One region of the Paenibacillus sp. J22FR83 genome, then DNA from elsewhere that is predicted to be linked to it. Evidence: riboswitches for the same ligand, from Rfam matches in the RefSeq annotation. Region 1 holds a riboswitch; each other region holds the start of a gene.
The links. Region 1 has a riboswitch for cyclic di-AMP ahead of AC58PV_RS32915 (resuscitation-promoting factor). Riboswitches for the same ligand answer to the same signal wherever they lie in the genome.

Region 1 (4,215 bases):
ATAATCTGTCGGAAGACGCTGTAATGTTTTTGCATAATAATAGGAAGAAACGATGACAAGAAACAACAAGAAGCCGATGAAATTACTGCGTGCGGCATACTGCCAATACCCTAGGGATTCCTTCATATAATGTTGGAAACGCTGCTTCCATAATGCATGTGTGTTAAATGCAGATGTAGGATCTGTTAGTTGACTCATGCCATGTCTCCTTGAACAAGCTTGTAGAAGATGTCGTCTAATGACGCCTGAGGCAGCGCTGTTTGGGAGCGTAATTCGACTAAATCTCCCTGTGCAACCATGTGGCCTTTGTGGAGAACGACATAAGCATCGCAATATTTTTCAATTGTAGACAAAATGTGTGAGGAAATGAGAAAGGACGCACCTTTCTTCTTCATTTGAACCATGAGATCAAGCAAGGAACGAATCGCTAAAGGGTCGAGTCCAAGAAACGGTTCATCGATTATATAGAGAGAGGGTTCGATCAAGAAGGCATTCATGATCATGACCTTCTGTTTCATCCCTTTGGATAAATGACTAGCGAAGCTGTTCAGCTTGTCCTTCATCTGAAATTGCTCCAATAAGGAGCGAGAACGGGTTTCGTAATCCGCTTTAGATAATCCATAAGCTAGTGCCGTTAGCTCAAGGTGTTCGCGAATCGTAAGTTCTTCGTATAACTCTGGACTTTCAGGTACATAAGCATATGTCGCTCGGTAAGGCAGCGGATCCTCGGCTAGCGTTAAACCATTAATGCGAATTGACCCTTTTTGCGGTTGGAGCAGTCCCAGAATATTTTTGATGGTGGTACTTTTCCCTGCACCATTGAGTCCAATTAGACCCATCATTTCTCCTTGGCCGATCGAGAAAGTTAGATTATGAAGAACGGGTTTGTTGGGTAAATATCCACCGAATAAAGCGTTTACTTGCAGGATGGGGCCCATCACAATTGCCTCCCTAAATAGCAAATTATTGGTATTTTTTAATCAAATACTACCAGAATCATTATAAACAAATTTGCATTTTTAGCCTAGTTTTGATCATTATATACTGAAAAAACGAGTATACGTACGTTAAAGTTAGGCACGTGTAGATATAAGTGGGTTATATATGGAAAATAAACAAAATTTAATCGATTTAGCCCTTTTTAACGGGTGTTAATCCCTTTACAGGTTGAGATTAACAGCGTAATATACTTTTCATAATAACTTAATATCCAATTTGCCAATTTTCCATTCGCTGAGTTCCAAATGTGGGAACGGGGGAACCACTGCAAGCTTAATGAGCATTCCAATGCGGGTTAAGTAAGCAGAGAGTAATAGGGGTGAATCATAGACGTCAAACAAGCAGTTTGCGTCTACGTAGGGCGACTCTCACGTCCGAATCCGTCAGCTAACCTCGTAAGCGTAAGAGAGGTAACGATTGTCGTGCGTGCTATTTGTATTTCACTATGCAAACTAAGCCAGCGAGAAGAGTCCTCTTCTTGCTGGCTTTTTGTCCACATTTAGGGTCCTACACAGATCATATGACATAAAACAACCCGGAAATCATAGGATGATGAATAGGTAAAAGGGGGGGACGACCAGATTCAGCAAGGAAACAAGGCTGATGATGGCGAGCGTGTTAAGTTAAACTATAAAAAACCTTAGTCGCGTCAAATTTAATCATGCTGTAACCTGGCGGCGAGGCTTTGAAGGAGGACCGAAGAAGTGGGCAGTATCTCAATTAGCGAGACCCATGTAAAACGATCATCCAGCATGTCCTTCGCATTGCGATGGAAGCATGAAAACTTGCGTTTGATTTTAAGCCTGGCTATAATCTCAATCGCAATGACTTTCATGTTTTTGGTGTTGTTGTACGGAACGGCTACCAAGAGCGTATCCGTGGTTGTGAATGGACAAGAAACCGTTGTGCACACGAAGCAATGGGTCCTGCAACGCCTACTGGATGAACAAGCCATAACGATTGGTGAGCACGATGAAATTTCAGCTTCACTCACGACCAAGCTCAAGGGTGGAGACAAAATTGTTATTGAGCATGCATCACCGATTCAATTGACTGCTGATGGAAAGACCACCACTGTTTACACAACTGCAAGAACGGTAGAAAGTGCATTGCAACGTTTACATATTGCACTTGGTGAGAATGATCGTATTTCTCCCGAACCGACAGCCGCTCTTAGCACAGGCGATGAGATTAAAATCGTCCGTGTGACCAAAGAGACGGAGGAAGTCTCTGAATCGATCGCATTCGAGACAGAGAAAAAGAATGACGCATCTTTGCTTAAAGGGAAAGAGCAAGTGGTCCAAGAAGGTAAAGAAGGCGTGTTGGTCAAAAAGAAAGAAAAGACTTTCGAGGACGGCGTTTTAGTCGCGGAAGCAGTTGTGGGTGAAGAAGTACAAACAGAAAGCATTAAGAAAGTAGTTTCCGTAGGCACGAAAAATCCTGTGGTTGTTCTCTCCGCCTCTTCACCGAGTGTGGATGAAGTTTCCAAGAATGGTGTGACCTTCGGTTACAAACAAATTCTGAAGAACGTGAAGCTTACTGCGTATTCTGCGGGTGCTGCGTCGACAGGTAAGACGGAGGGCTCTGCTGGTTATGGTAAAACCTACACAGGTACTACCGTTACTGAAGGCCGTACGATCGCTGTCGATCCGAAGGTTATTCCGCTTGGATGGTGGGTATACATCGAAGGGATTGGTTTCCGTCGTGCTGAAGATATCGGCAGCGGTGTGAAAGGCCAAATGATCGATGTGTACTATGAAGATCACGGTTATGCAAATAAATTTGGCACGAAGCAAGGGTACACTGTATATGTGGTTGGCCCTACAAAACCATCCCAAAACTAACGTGTAAACGGTAGTTTGTGCGGGAACACTACTAACATACACGTAGCTTGGCATCTGCCTGCGCGAAGAAGAGGAGCCCCCTCTTCTTTTTCTGCGTACTGAGGAAGGAAACGCATCAATGATAAAAGAAATGATCGTTGTGGAAGGCAAGGACGATACAGCTGCTATTAGGCGGGCTGTGCAGGCGGATACGATTGAAACAGGCGGATCTGCTATCGGACAAGCCGTGCTCAAGCGAATTGCTCTGGCTCAGCAGCGCAGAGGCGTCATTATCTTCACGGATCCCGATCACGCAGGGGAACGGATCCGCAAAATCGTGGCAGCCAAGGTACCTGGCTGCAAGCATGCTTTCATTACGCAGGAGCAAGCTGCGTATAAGGGTGATATCGGCGTCGAGAACGCGACGCCAGAGACGATTCGTCAGGCGCTTCAGAGCCTGAGGACGGAATATGAAGCAGCAGTTTCGCTGCTGACGATGGAGGATCTGATTGCTGCCGGGCTCATCGTGCATCCGGATGCGGCTGCTCGCCGCTTGACGGTAGGCAATGCGCTGGGCATTGGTTATTGCAATGGTAAGCAATTCTATAAACGTTGTGCGATGTTTCAGATTTCAAAAGAGGAATTTGAGGCGGCGCTCGAACATTTGAACTAGTAGAATTCTTGGAGTGACTAGAACCCTAAATAGATACGAGGTCTATACAATGAATATAACCAGACAAGAGGTTGTTGTAACAGCCGAAGACGTGGCAACACCAAGTAAAACGAAACAAATTATTAAGAAGAATGGTCTCGTGCTCAAAAAAAGTTTAGGCCAGAACTTCTTAATCGATCAAAACATCCTCAGCAAGATCGTCATGGCCGCTGAGCTCGGCCCTACGAAGGCTGCGCTTGAGATCGGCCCCGGCATCGGCGCGCTCACACAGCAGCTTGCCAAGCTCGCTGGCCGCGTGCTTGCGGTCGAGATCGATCAGCGTCTACTGCCCATTCTGGACGAGACGCTGGCGCCTTACCCCCATGCCACTGTCGTTCATGGGGATATCTTGAAAACCAACCTGCCGGAATTGTTCCGGCAGCATTTCGAAGGCGTGGAGGGCGTCAGTGTTGTCGCCAACCTTCCGTACTACATCACGACGCCGATCATCATGAAGCTTCTGGAAGAGAAGCTTCCCCTGGAGAATATCGTCGTGATGATCCAGAAAGAAGTGGCCGACCGCATGGCGGCTCGTCCAGGCACCAAGGATTACGGCAGCTTAAGTATTGCCGTACAGTTCTACTGCGAGCCGGAGCTCGTCACAATCGTGCCGCGCACCGTCTTCGTCCCGCAGCCGAACGTCGATTCCGCCGTTATTCGGCTGCGCGTGCGCCAAGCGCC
Region 2 (4,215 bases), on a different contig from region 1:
AGCGATCTGTCCCTATACATACAAAAGCAAGCCGACTAGGCTCCAGTCCATCGCTTAAAGCAATCATGCGTAGAAGCTGTCCTAACTGCTCGCCATCTACTTTTTTCCAAAACTGCTCCTGCAGCTCCATCGGTTCTCTATCCATCTTTGCCTCCCTTTCAGGCATATACACCTAACCTTCCACCTGATCCATCGTAGTTCCATTCTTTCATATGGAGGTAGGTTGTGTCCACTTGCCTAGCTCTTTCGCATACACCAAATAAGCGTTACTCGACAACCGAGCAAAGCCTATTCATGCCGCTTATAGATCTGACGATACAACTTTCTTAATGTACGCGATTCATCCGAACAATGCGATAATAGAGCTGACCACTGACTTCTTGCTCCACTTCTAGATAGCCTTCAGAGTGAACATAATCTCCTAACATAAACGTAGAAGCATCGGCCGAATCGGCATGTGTAAGAAAGAGCAGCGCCACCTTATCATCTCCAACTACGAATCCAACCTGTTCCTTCACCTTGAATTTTTCAAGAATTTTGCCATGATGCGACCTTACGATATGATGAAACCGCCAAGTACCTTCTTCTTGTATGATAAAATAGAGCACTCGATTGCGATGCGCATTACTGAACTCCCGCGTCACACCAATCATGCATACCTTCTCACCAACGCGTAAATATTCATCAATGACATAGGTTTTCAGTCGTAACCGATTCACATTCTTGCTCTGAATATAACTTTCCATCTCATCGATGGAGCGTTGATCCCTCGGATCTTGCCTCGTTGCATAAAATACTTCTTTAATAAAAGTATCCGTTTGGAATTGTCTTGCCCCTTTGAAATGGTTATATGTATGAAAAAATTGCTTAATTACAACCCGAATGTCTTCCGGTATGGCAGGACCTGTTTCCACGTTGTACATGCGATCTGTTCGGACCGACAATTTTATTTTATGAAACCAGCTTTTCCAGACACTAACTTGCATGTCGCACGCGTCACCTACCTTCTTCCAATCATTGTTCCATTATAGGCTATAATCCTCAAAAATTCGATAAAAATCGCACAAATCCGCGCAAAAAAAAGAGCATACGCCGCTTTGCTCTCCATTTAGAAAGACTTAGCGAACGTACGCTCTCATACAACTTGCTTGCATTTAATTTGTAACAACCTATAATACGCGCTTGGCACCTACATATCTGGAGCCCCAATAGGAGCTAGCGAGACTATCAACCGTTACACCAACGGACGTTGTCGAGGAAATAAATTGATTGTTTCCAATGTAAATGCCCACATGATTGACGATTCCTGAAGCAAAGAAGACAAGGTCTCCCTCTTTCAAATCCGTCACTCTCGCCCCCGCTTGATCGTACATTTGCACGGAGGTGCGCGGCAACTCGATGCCTTTGGCCTCGTAGATATAACGAACGAATCCAGAGCAATCGAAGCCCTTAGGCGTTGTTCCTCCCCACCTGTAAGGCGTCCCTTTGAAAGTCGTTGCAGCCTGAATAATTTGAGCTGAAATGGACGGCTGAACGACCTTGGCCGCTGGGGCCGCTAAGGCTACTGGCGGGGGTGCTATCCAAGCTGGTTTGTGAGGCTTGCCATCCTCTTCCACGATCGCGATTTTATTCGCATCGTTCCACGAGATCTCAGATCCGAACGTCTCTGTCACGAAGCGTAGAGGAACATAGGTACTACCCTTAACTAGCGTTGGACTACTCTCTAATGCGACTAACTTACTGTTCACGATCGCTTGCTCATCGTCTGTCGTGAGTTGAATCGCCTGTTGCTTGTTCATCAGCGTGACAACGACTTCATCGCCTTGCTTCGCCCATCCCACTTGATAACCTAGTTTCTCCGACAACACGCGCAGCGGCACCTGAAGCTTACCATCCGTATCAATAAACGGTTGATCTTCCGGGAACTTCACCAGGTCATCATTGACCTGAACCTTTACCGAAGAGGTGTCGGGACCAGCGGCATGTGCAGATGGAGCGGCAAATAGGGAAATAGCTGCGCCTAGAAGAGCGCATGAACAAATAAAGCTTTTGGTGAAAAGTTTCAAAACGTTTGTGCCTCCTTGAAGCCTCCGAGGTTAGTTGACGGGTTCGGGAAGAGGTTTTCCCTAGTGCGCCCCATTAGCCTAAGCTAACTGAGCATTCATTCACCCCAAGTAAAGAAGTCCCCCGTACCAGAGCTATCGCTGCTCTGAGATTCGGCATTTTTTGTCTATGTTAGACTAGCATAGTTCGTTTTAGCCTGACAACTTTTGCGAGATGGTAAGTGTTTCCTCTTCTATGTAAAAGCATACGAAAACAGCCACTCTTCTCAGAGCGGCTGCCGATATACCTCAGTAAACAGGATCTGTTTACAGGGATTAAACTCATTTTCCGTCATCGGACTAGGATAACTCATAATGTTGAGTGGCAATTTCAGTTGCCCTTCTCGGAGAGGAGGCTGAGCATAGGGGAATAGGTTCAAATGGAACCCGGAGCGCTTATAGAATTCAATTCTCCGCGCAGCATCTGAGGTAGCAGGAGGCTCTACTTCAAGTACGATGGGTGTACTTGCGCTACTCATATACGTCGTCAGCATTCGCTTGCCAATCCCACCACCTCTGATGGCACCATTGACAGCAATGTGTTCCACAAATCGAAACGTGCTAAAGTTCCAACTCGCCAGGAAGCCGAGCAATTGCCCCTGATCATCTCGCTCGATATCTAATCTATAGTTAGGATGCGCTAGTAGTGCCCGCTGACCCTCATATGTCCTTATTTCCGTATCTGGAAATGCGGCTTCCATTAGTTCGAATACCTCCTCAAAGGAATCCTCTTTGACCTTCATCCGTCAACACCTCCCTTCACGTTAGCTATAGGTTATCTTATCCAACTGTGCTGCTTCTTACTTTGTACGGAAATGATCGATCACCTCAACGCTCCGCACACACAAAGACCCCACCTTTGCGGATCCATGAGATCTCGGTAAAGGTAGGGTCTAGCACACTTTAAATGACACTTGTTTCTGTCCTTACCATTTTGAGAAAAAGTCGTGCGCTGCTGCATGGGAACCAGGAGGTGTTGCATGCCCCATGAAGGGATACACTGCTATAGATTTATTTGCGGATTCAATTCGGTTATATGCAGCGAATATCGCTTCTGGTAAGCAACACGTATCCTTCAGCCCTACTGTAACATGAACAGGCTGCCCAATACGATCACCTAGATTCATGATATCAAAATAAGAAACCGTTCGCAGTACATGAGGCAGATACTCTGGGAAACGGGTAACGAAATCCGCTGCCTCACTAAGGGAACTAACCGAATTCAAAAGACCTAGATCCATGTGACATTGATTCGGAACATGCGCAATTGTTGCCCGAATGCGCTTCTCAAGCGCGGTTACGAGTAGCGCCAGCCCGCCGCCTTGGCTTCCACCGTACACGAATACCCGCTCACTGTCGATCTCTGACTGCTCTAACGCGCATTGCACAGCACGTAAGGAATCGATCGCAACCGCGCGATAATAGCTCGTCTCGGGGTCGAGAATCCCCTGTGTAATCCATCCTCTCGTCATACCGGTCTCCTGTGGCAGCAGGTTACCGCTATCGCCGCCTTGCCCGCGTACATCAACCGCAAGTACCGCGTATCCCATAAGCAGCCAAGCTGCATGATCCTCGGGTCTTCCCTTGGAACCCGTATAGCCTGGGAATGTAACAATGCACGGTACCTTTTTCGAGTTACTCTCTGCATTAGGCAGCAACAACCAAGCATGGATCGGTGTTTCCGCTGCTCCTTGCAAGACAATCTTATTGACTTCCGCTTGTACAAAAGATGAAGCTACCTTCTCTCTTGTATACGATGCTCCTTGCGTAGCTTCTGCATATGTGCGCTCCCAGAATGCAGCCAGATCAGCCGTCGCCGTTAACTCCGCATGATAATTATGTAATCCCTGAATACGATTTTCAATAGCGTTCATTTCGGTTAGTCCCCCATTGCATGTTTTTCCCATTTTAACCTAGATACACGAGGATGACTATTGGAAAATTTGAAGATACGATAGAACGTCGATACTCTGCATCAATGGTTCTGTCTTTCTTTTGCGAACTCCCGATTCGTGGTTAGATGTATAAACTACAGCTATTTTACTCGAATCTGACGTATTTTCGTGTTTAGATGGAAAAAGTACATTTAATTCCTATGTAATTTGAAGAATCG
Region 3 (4,215 bases), on a different contig from region 1:
GCGCAGTATAGTCCTTATTTGAAATACCATTCAGTACGATATATAGACTACCATCTTGGGATGCTGGATTGGGCAAAGAAAGGTTCGTTAAACCTAATACCATAACATCCGATTCATGAAGCAATCCGTTTACCATTTGGACAGTACCATCTTGCTTGAGCAAGCCAACGCGTGCACTTCCCCCAATATAGTTATTTCGACTAGGCAATCTGTCAGAAGCGATCCATACTGTACCATCAGAATTGGGGATGACGCGATCAATCTTTTGATTGAAGTCCTCGAGTCGTGTCACGTTCCCATTTTGAATGAGAAATGTATAAGTCGAGCCATAGTTTGGACCAATAACCGGAAGGGGCAAGGTCAAATTAATGGATAAGATCGTTCGATTATCGCCTGCAGCGAATGCCTTGTATGTATGAACAGGGGCTCCCCAGTCAGCCGCTTCCCATACATCGGCGTCTGTTAATGTGTATACTTTTAACTCACCATAGTATAAATCACGATCTTTACGCACCAACTCTACGGGTTGGCCAGCTAATGGATGTGGTGTGGTGGATAGGCCTTTGATGAATTGTTCTTGTTCTTTGAGATTTTTCCATTGTACTTGCAAGTTGCTTTTATCCATCTTCAGCATTGATTTGGAAGGGTCCGCGTTAAGCAAGGAGTAGAAATATAACGAATGATCATCGTCACCGATGATCGAATAGATGGCATTTTGTCCGCCAACTAGCGATAGGCCTTTCTCATCACTCCATTGGATGTCGATCTTAAGAAGATCATGAACGAATCGCCAAGTCAGTGGCATATAAGTTACATCTTGATACGTTAGAAAAGGGTAGGGCTCTGTTCGATTATTGATTTCGATCTGATTCATTGTGATCGGCACATCAGCAACTTGGACAACGTAACTGTTTGCATTCCGCTTCGTTGTTAGATCTTGTTCGAGTGGTGTTTGACGAATAGGCGGAGGGAAGTTGCGATTGGACCAAATTTGCAATCCATCCGCATCACTCCAGTTGTACTCAATGCCGAGCGTTTGGAAGTTATTCCACGTCATGGGTAAGTAAGTGATGTCTCTATACACGAGAAACGGGTATTTACTATGAGCGATATCCATATTCTGACCATTAATTTGAACGGAAAAATAGGGCAGAGATGCTTTCACAGATACGCTAGCTGAAACCTGTGTTGGAAGTAACGGAAACAACCAAAACATGAATCCGAGAATGACAAACGTGCATTGTATGGCAAATTTTTTCAAATTCATCACCCTTTTCTAAATTTATATAGCTACTGATTAGACGCAGGATGATGGGAAAAGTTGTATGTTTAAAGGAGGAGATATCCAGTTGGTGATGCTGTTGGTAAATTTTGAGTCATGATCTCACTGATTTCCCATGTTACAATCGTTGAGATCCAAGCTGGATCCATAACTTAGAAGGCCGAAGCTTTTTTGAAGCACGGGGGAACCAATCTTTGGGGTGAAGTCGCGTTGTGCGACCGGGTGATTACTCTTTGATCCGAATCCGACAGCTAACCTCGCAGGCCGCAAAAAGGAGAGGTTTGATTTGAAGCGTTACAAGAAGCTAGTTATGACAGGTGCCTTAGGTTTGAGTGTGCTTATGGGGGCAAACGCAGCGTGGGCTGCAACGGGAACGCATACCGTAGCGGGGAACGATACCATGTGGTTAATTTCTCAGAAATATGGCGTCAGCCTTACTTCGCTTATTCAGGCGAATCCACAAGTAGCCAATCCCAATGTGATTTGGTCGGGGATGAAGCTAAACATTCCTGGAGGCTCGGGCACAACCGTTGTGACGAAACCACAGGTTACGCCAACACCGACTCAGTCCACTTTTGCAAGTCAAGTGGTTACCTTGGTCAACCAAGAACGATCGAAGGCAGGATTGAAGCCTCTAACCAGCAATAGCGCACTGACGACGATGGCGCTGGATAAAGCGAAAGATATGTACAACAACGGATACTTTGATCATACGTCACCAACGTACGGTTCACCTTTCGATATGATGAGCGCTTATGGTATTCCTTATTCCTACGCAGGTGAAAATATCGCCAAAGGGCAACAAACACCACAAGCCGTCATGACCGCATGGATGAACAGTTCAGGTCACCGCCAAAACATTCTAAGCCCGAACTTCACTCAAATCGGTGTTGCCTATTATAACGGTGAGTGGGTACAGGAGTTTATTAGTAACTAAATGTATAAATCGAAGATCATGGCAGTCTCCCTGTGGGAGGCTGTTTTTTGTAATTTTAAAAATCCATCTACTATTTGTATGTGATAGTATTATAGATGTTGGATCTGAGAGGTTGTAATATGGAATTTACATAGATGATGGAGATGATAGCATGACTATAGCAGAAGAAAACTACTCCAAACCAGTCGGAGGATGGCTACTTATTTATTTATTAACACTACTAATTAGCGCGACTTTATATGGGATGGGAACGATTAACGGATTTAGCCAATTTATTCGAGATTTTCAAGAAAGAAATGGGATGCTTATCATCATAGATGTTGGAACAATAATAAAATTACTCCTATCAGTTTTGATTCTTTATTTATTTATGACTAAGCAGGCTTATACTTATAAGATGATAATTGGGTTTGAACTCCTTTGTATTTTAATAAGAGTGTTCTCTCTAGGATACGTAATAATACGCTATCATGTAATACCAAACTCGTATTATGTGTCGATCTTAATAGGATTGGTTAGTATGGTATGGATCTTATATTTTCTGAAATCGAAGAGAGTAAAAGCTACGTTCGTCAATTAAAAATCTAATAGGTTTAGTTAATGAATAATGAGGTGCATCCAGTGATCAAGATACTCACACAAATCGAAATTGAAGCAACGATAGATGTTTGTTTCGACATGGCATCAGATATTGATATCCATACGCAAACTGTATGGCCACATACCAAGGAGCGTGCGATAGCTGGAACAACATCAGGCATGGTTCGCGGAGGGGATACGGTTACTTTTGAAGCGAGACATTTCTTCATTAGGCAAAAACACACGTCACTCATCTCAAATTATATTCGACCGTACCGCTTTGTTGATGAAATGTTGCGGGGGACGTTCAAAAGCATGCGACATGAACACGAATTCATTGATTTAGGTGGCAGAACATTAATGAAAGATACATTAAGTTTTGAGGCCCCGTTAGGCTGGATCGGATGGGTCGTGGAGCGGGTAGTATTGCGAAGATATATGACACGATTTCTAAACTATCGGAATGAGCAGTTGAAGATGTTGGCTGAAAAGCAGGGGATGGCGCAGTAGAGGAGTATTCTCCATTTAGTTCGATTTTGCCTACTTAAATGGGACAGATGCCGTAGATAAGCGGGAATAGTTCGATTTTACCTACTTAAAATGCGTTTTACTGCGGGTCAGCACGGAAACTTGTTAAATAGGTGGGTAAAATCGAACTATTCACTCATCAGAGTCGAAATCCTTGTATGCAGTTCGGTTTTTTCGGACTAATAACCAAATGCGTGCTGGGCTCTTATCCCATTTTCAATAAACTCTTCGAATTCCCTGTTAGGTGTGGTGCACAGTTATTGACCGTGGGCCACAAACTTCGCCTCAAACCGCGCTTTAAACGTCCGAAACATCCACAGATTCACATCCCACAAATCTGAAACGGGTTGCTGTGTGAACGGCAGTACCGGCATATACGGCGGCGGCCCGAATTCTGGCGTGAAAGTCAACGTGTCAGCACCGGCATGGAATCGGTGCTGGCAAATCGACAGCCATAAGCCGATGAAGGTTTCCACATGTTCGGCGAATTCTGGTGCCCGCGGGTCCGATACCTGCGGACCTTCCGGGTAGCCGACGCGCCCGTGAATGTGGATGGCGCGTGCTAGGCTCAGCTGGACGTCCTCGTCCTGCGGACTCGGCATGCTTTCGCAGGCTGCGCACCAATGACTGAAGTCGGCGCCAATCGTAAGCGCCGGCAACTGCCTCAACACGGCCGCCGTTTGCCACGGCGTGAAAAAAGCTCTCCCGCGATGCGTCTCATGTGCGATCGGAATCCCGATCTCTTGCTCGACACGCAGCGCCGCATCGAAGAATCGCAGCTGCTCATCAGCAGTCATGCGATCAGCAGCGCTGTGCGAATTAATCAGATCAGGTCGCAGCGCAGCTGCACGCAGCACCTGCTCACGAAATGATTGGATGTGATTCGGGC
Region 4 (4,215 bases), on a different contig from region 1:
GCCAAAGCCACTGGATCAGGAGCAGCGGTTGGTGTTGCTACAGCAGCCGATTCCCCACAACCTGTAAGCGCACTCATCACGCTCAAAAAGAAAAGGAGGCACATCGTGCGCCCCCTCATTTATGTTTGCGCCAGTCTAATTTACTTTTCTCCAACTGGTAGGCAAAATCGTTCTCAAGACGCTTCTCTTCCGCCTTGCGAGCCGCCTCTGCCTTCGCTCTCTCTGCTTCCTTCTTCGCTTGCTCTTCCGCTTTCATCGCGTCAGCCTGGGCTTTGAGTCCTTCCAGTATTTCTGGACGCAGCAGATCCTTCAGCGTTGCTGGTTTATCTTGCACGCTAGCCGCAGCTGGCGTCACTTTAGCTTTCTTTTTCACCATAATAAGGTCACCTCATCTACAAGTTCTCCCTATTATTGTACACCTCTATTGATGTAAATGATACGGTACTGTCGCTACAACGATATCCTTATCGGCTTGCAGCTTCGAACGAATGCGTGCCGCAGATTGATTATGGAGCAGACGGTGCCACCACTTCTTCGGCATGAATTGCGGGAGAATAACCATAATCGACTGTTTCTCTGACACATGCGTATCGATGCGTTCAATGAATTCAGCCAACGGCTTGAGAATCGTCCTGTATCGGGATTTGAACACAACAAGTCGCACGCCTGGATCCCAGATCTGCCACTTCTCCTGCATCGATTCTTCATCCTCATCCGAGAAGGAGACATAGAACGCGATAACATTAGGCGAAAGCGATTTGGCATAACTAAGGGAATGCTCTACCGCTTTGTGAATCCCAGCCACGGGAACGATAATAACAGGTTCTTTGGTACATACACGGTCTTGCGTGATATCAATACGCAGCTGTTTGGCCACGTCGTCGTAATGGTGACTAACCTTGGTAATGAGCCAGAGGAGGATCGGTGTAATGATAATAACAATCCAAGCACCCTCGCTAAATTTGGTAACGGAGAAAATGATTAGAACGGCAAGGGAGACGATGCCGCCCAAGCCATTAATGATCAGCTTCCCGATCCAACCCGATACGCGTTCTCTGAGCCATTTACGAACTAAACCTGTCTGAGCAAGTGTAAAAGATAGAAATACGCCAATCGCATAAAGCGGAATGAGTGCATCGGTTTTACCTTTAAAACCAATCAACAGCAAGCTGGCTAATACGCCTAGCGTAATAATGCCATAGTGGTACGAAAGCCGATCCCCACGGAAGGAAAACATGCGCGGGAAGTTTTTGTCCTGGGCCATGATCGACGCCAAGATCGGAAATCCATTGAAGCTTGTGTTCGCAGCAAGTACCAAGATAAGCATCGTCGCGATTTGCGTCGCATAGTACATGGCGCCTCGGCCGAAGGCTTGCTCCGTCACCATCGATAGAACCGATGTATGGCCGTTATGATCCGGTGCCACGCCATACCCTAAGGCAATCAGGGTTACCCCACCGAAGACGATGGCCAATAGTCCGCCTAGAGAGAGTAGTGTGCGTTTGGCATTTTTGACAGATGGCGTCCGAAAATGTGGTACGGCATCGGAGATCGCTTCGATCCCCGTTACAGCTGAACAACCGGACGAGAACGCCTTGAGAAGGACGAATAGCGTTAATGAGTTCGTCGCTGCGCTTGGAGCGAATTCGATCGCATGTGTATTCATGGATCCTGTTAGCAGATCGAAAACACCCTTACCTACTAACAATAGGATACACAGAATGAAAAAGTACGTTGGAATTGCGAATACCGTTCCCGATTCGGAAGTTCCTCGCAAATTCAGCCAGACCATGATCCACACCAGCAAGATGGTAAGCGGAACGATATAGGGTACGGCTGATGGAAAAGCGGACGTAATCGCTTGAACACCAGCCGAAATCGAAACCGCCACGGTTAAGGTATAATCGATTAGCAGAGACACACCTGTGAGACGTCCCCACACCATACCTAAATTCTCTTTGGTAACCATATAGGCGCCGCCACCCATCGGGTACGCTTCGATCACTTGCCTGTAGCTGAGCACGAGCAATAGAATCAAAGCAATGATCGATACCGCAATCGGCAACGAGAAGGCAAAAGCAGCAACCCCTACGGTCGCAAGCTCTAACAGAATCTGCTCTGTCCCATACGATACGGATGATAAGGCATCGGACGACAAGATAGGGAGAGCTTTCCAGACAGGCATTTTCTCCGACTCAATCTCACTCGACTTTAGTGGCTTACCAAACATAATTTTTTTCAATGAATCACTCGTCATTTCGCAATTGCTCCTCCAAATTAAATCGAATCGTACGCATCACACACAATAAACGGCCACACCTTCATCCAAAGAAGGGAGCGTTTTGCGAGATATATAGCCAAATTAATGTGTGACATCTATATAAAAATGCTATACTCCTGAAAATGGACGCAAAAAAACACAAGGATAGACCTTGTGTTTTGAACACATGTTCTCCTTTCTCACGATCGCTTACGAGGTTAGCTGTCGGGTTCGGGCCGCGAGAAATCTGCCCTAAAAGGTACCAGGTATCAGCACCGTTACTCACCCCATGTTACTTTTGGTTCCCCCGCTTTTCTTCACAGAAAATTAAGCGAAATATTCAACTGTTCTAGTACGTGTTGAATACTACTCTCTTCTACTCACATAGTAAAGGATGGAAAAAACGTAAAAAGCCGTCTTCCGCCTCACGTTTCCATCAATAATTCGCTTACAATCCCCCCAATCGTTGATTATCTTCCATTCTCTTAGCCAATCGGGGTATTTTAAATAAAGGGCACGGTTGCAATTCACAAACTTAACCTTCCATGTAAGCAATGCGGTGGATCAAAGGGATTTTTCCTTTAGGGCACTACCTCGGTGATGTGTTCACCTAGCAAGGTGACGGTCGTATAGGTGGAAAAATACAAGTTGATTGAAATACATACAGGAAAATGCATAAATATTCAACTTTTCAAATAGTTACTACGGTCAATTCATTGACACATGCTACCTGCCATGCTAAACTGTCACAAATAAATTTATAGTTTAAGATCGGATGGTGTACCATGTCAAATCCTAGGACTACCTCACATCAGGAAACAGCGCCAACGCCAACTGAGACGCCGGGTCGCTTACGTGAAACGCCGGTCTCTTGGTTACTCTGTTTCACTATTGTGCTTGTCATCATGAACACGATGATGTTCAATCTGGCACTGCCCAAAATTTCCGCGCAATTCGAGCTTAGCCCCTCAACGGCGTCGTGGATTGTTACGGGATATTCTATTATTTTCGCCATAGCATCGATTACCTACAGCCGCTTATCCGACTTCGTGCCTATTCGCAGGCTCTACGTCATTGCCCTGCTCTCGCTAGGTGGTGCCTCTATTCTAGGGCTGTTCACGGACAGCTTCGGACTGTTGCTGCTGACAAGGCTTATTCAAGCCTCCGGCGCTGGGGCGATTCCATCGCTCGGTATCGTTCTCGTCACCCGCTACATTCCGTTGTCTCGCAGGGGCAGAGCGATGTCGCTCATCCTATCTGCAGCCTCACTCGGCTTAGGACTCGGTCCCGTCGCGGGAGGTTCCATCGTTCAGTATTTGGGCTGGCATTTCCTATTCGTCATTACAGGGGTCACCCTGCTGCTTATACCTATCTTTCTCGCTTTGCTGCCAAAGGAAAAACCAGAGAGCGGCTCGTTCGATTTCATCGGTGCCCTGCTCCTGGGGATTGGGACGACGGGGCTGCTGCTCTTCCTAACTTCCAAAAGCATCGTTGCCCTCATAGCGGGCGTACTTGCGATTGCCTTATTCACGCTGCGCATTCGCCGCGCCTCACAACCGTTCGTGCTGCCAGCCCTATTCGGCGATCGAACTTATATGTCGCTTAGCGCAATCGGCGTGACATCCTACATGATCAGCTTCGGCTTCTTATTCCTTGCGCCGCAGATGCTTGCACGGGTATTTGGCTTAGCTCCACTTACTTCGGGACTGTTGCTCTTCCCCGGTGCACTCTTGGCGATGCTGGTGTCGAATCGTGTCGGACGCATCATAGACCGCTACGGGAACACAGCACTACTTCGTTACGTCCCATGGTTGATGCTGCTTTCTACCGTACTTTTGGCCCTGACAGCTAGCTATTCCTCTTACTGGATTGCTGCGCTTTACATCTTGGTTAGCATTAGCTTCACAACGCTTTCTAGCGCTGTATCCAATGAGCTCTCCCGGCAATTGACTACA

Region 2: another riboswitch for cyclic di-AMP. It lies ahead of AC58PV_RS35160 (C40 family peptidase); the one in region 1 lies ahead of AC58PV_RS32915 (resuscitation-promoting factor).
Region 3: another riboswitch for cyclic di-AMP. It lies ahead of AC58PV_RS09540 (CAP domain-containing protein); the one in region 1 lies ahead of AC58PV_RS32915 (resuscitation-promoting factor).
Region 4: another riboswitch for cyclic di-AMP. It lies ahead of AC58PV_RS05660 (APC family permease); the one in region 1 lies ahead of AC58PV_RS32915 (resuscitation-promoting factor).

Annotation. Positions count from the first base shown of each region.
Region 1 is NZ_JCAUAM010000029.1:51,417-55,631, reverse strand. Features, by position in the region: gene AC58PV_RS32925 (ABC transporter permease) at 1-198, opposite strand, end outside; gene AC58PV_RS32920 (ABC transporter ATP-binding protein) at 195-938, opposite strand; cyclic di-AMP (ydaO/yuaA leader) riboswitch at 1,222-1,416, shown strand; gene AC58PV_RS32915 (resuscitation-promoting factor) at 1,704-2,843, shown strand; gene rnmV (ribonuclease M5) at 2,962-3,495, shown strand; gene rsmA (16S rRNA (adenine(1518)-N(6)/adenine(1519)-N(6))-dimethyltransferase RsmA) at 3,545-4,215, shown strand, end outside.
Region 2 is NZ_JCAUAM010000041.1:3,008-7,222, forward strand. Features, by position in the region: gene yyaC (spore protease YyaC) at 1-145, opposite strand, end outside; gene AC58PV_RS35155 (hypothetical protein) at 327-986, opposite strand; gene AC58PV_RS35160 (C40 family peptidase) at 1,170-2,066, opposite strand; cyclic di-AMP (ydaO/yuaA leader) riboswitch at 2,071-2,232, opposite strand; gene AC58PV_RS35165 (GNAT family N-acetyltransferase) at 2,330-2,845, opposite strand; gene AC58PV_RS35170 (acetylxylan esterase) at 3,029-3,976, opposite strand.
Region 3 is NZ_JCAUAM010000004.1:220,528-224,742, forward strand. Features, by position in the region: gene AC58PV_RS09535 (hypothetical protein) at 1-1,261, opposite strand, end outside; cyclic di-AMP (ydaO/yuaA leader) riboswitch at 1,431-1,563, shown strand; gene AC58PV_RS09540 (CAP domain-containing protein) at 1,569-2,219, shown strand; gene AC58PV_RS09545 (DUF2569 family protein) at 2,371-2,799, shown strand; gene AC58PV_RS09550 (SRPBCC family protein) at 2,841-3,308, shown strand; gene AC58PV_RS09555 (sugar phosphate isomerase/epimerase family protein) at 3,584-4,215, opposite strand, start outside.
Region 4 is NZ_JCAUAM010000002.1:496,884-501,098, forward strand. Features, by position in the region: gene AC58PV_RS05650 (polysaccharide deacetylase family protein) at 1-104, opposite strand, end outside; gene AC58PV_RS05655 (YqkE family protein) at 116-376, opposite strand; gene AC58PV_RS05660 (APC family permease) at 422-2,257, opposite strand; cyclic di-AMP (ydaO/yuaA leader) riboswitch at 2,453-2,604, opposite strand; gene AC58PV_RS05665 (MFS transporter) at 3,046-4,215, shown strand, end outside.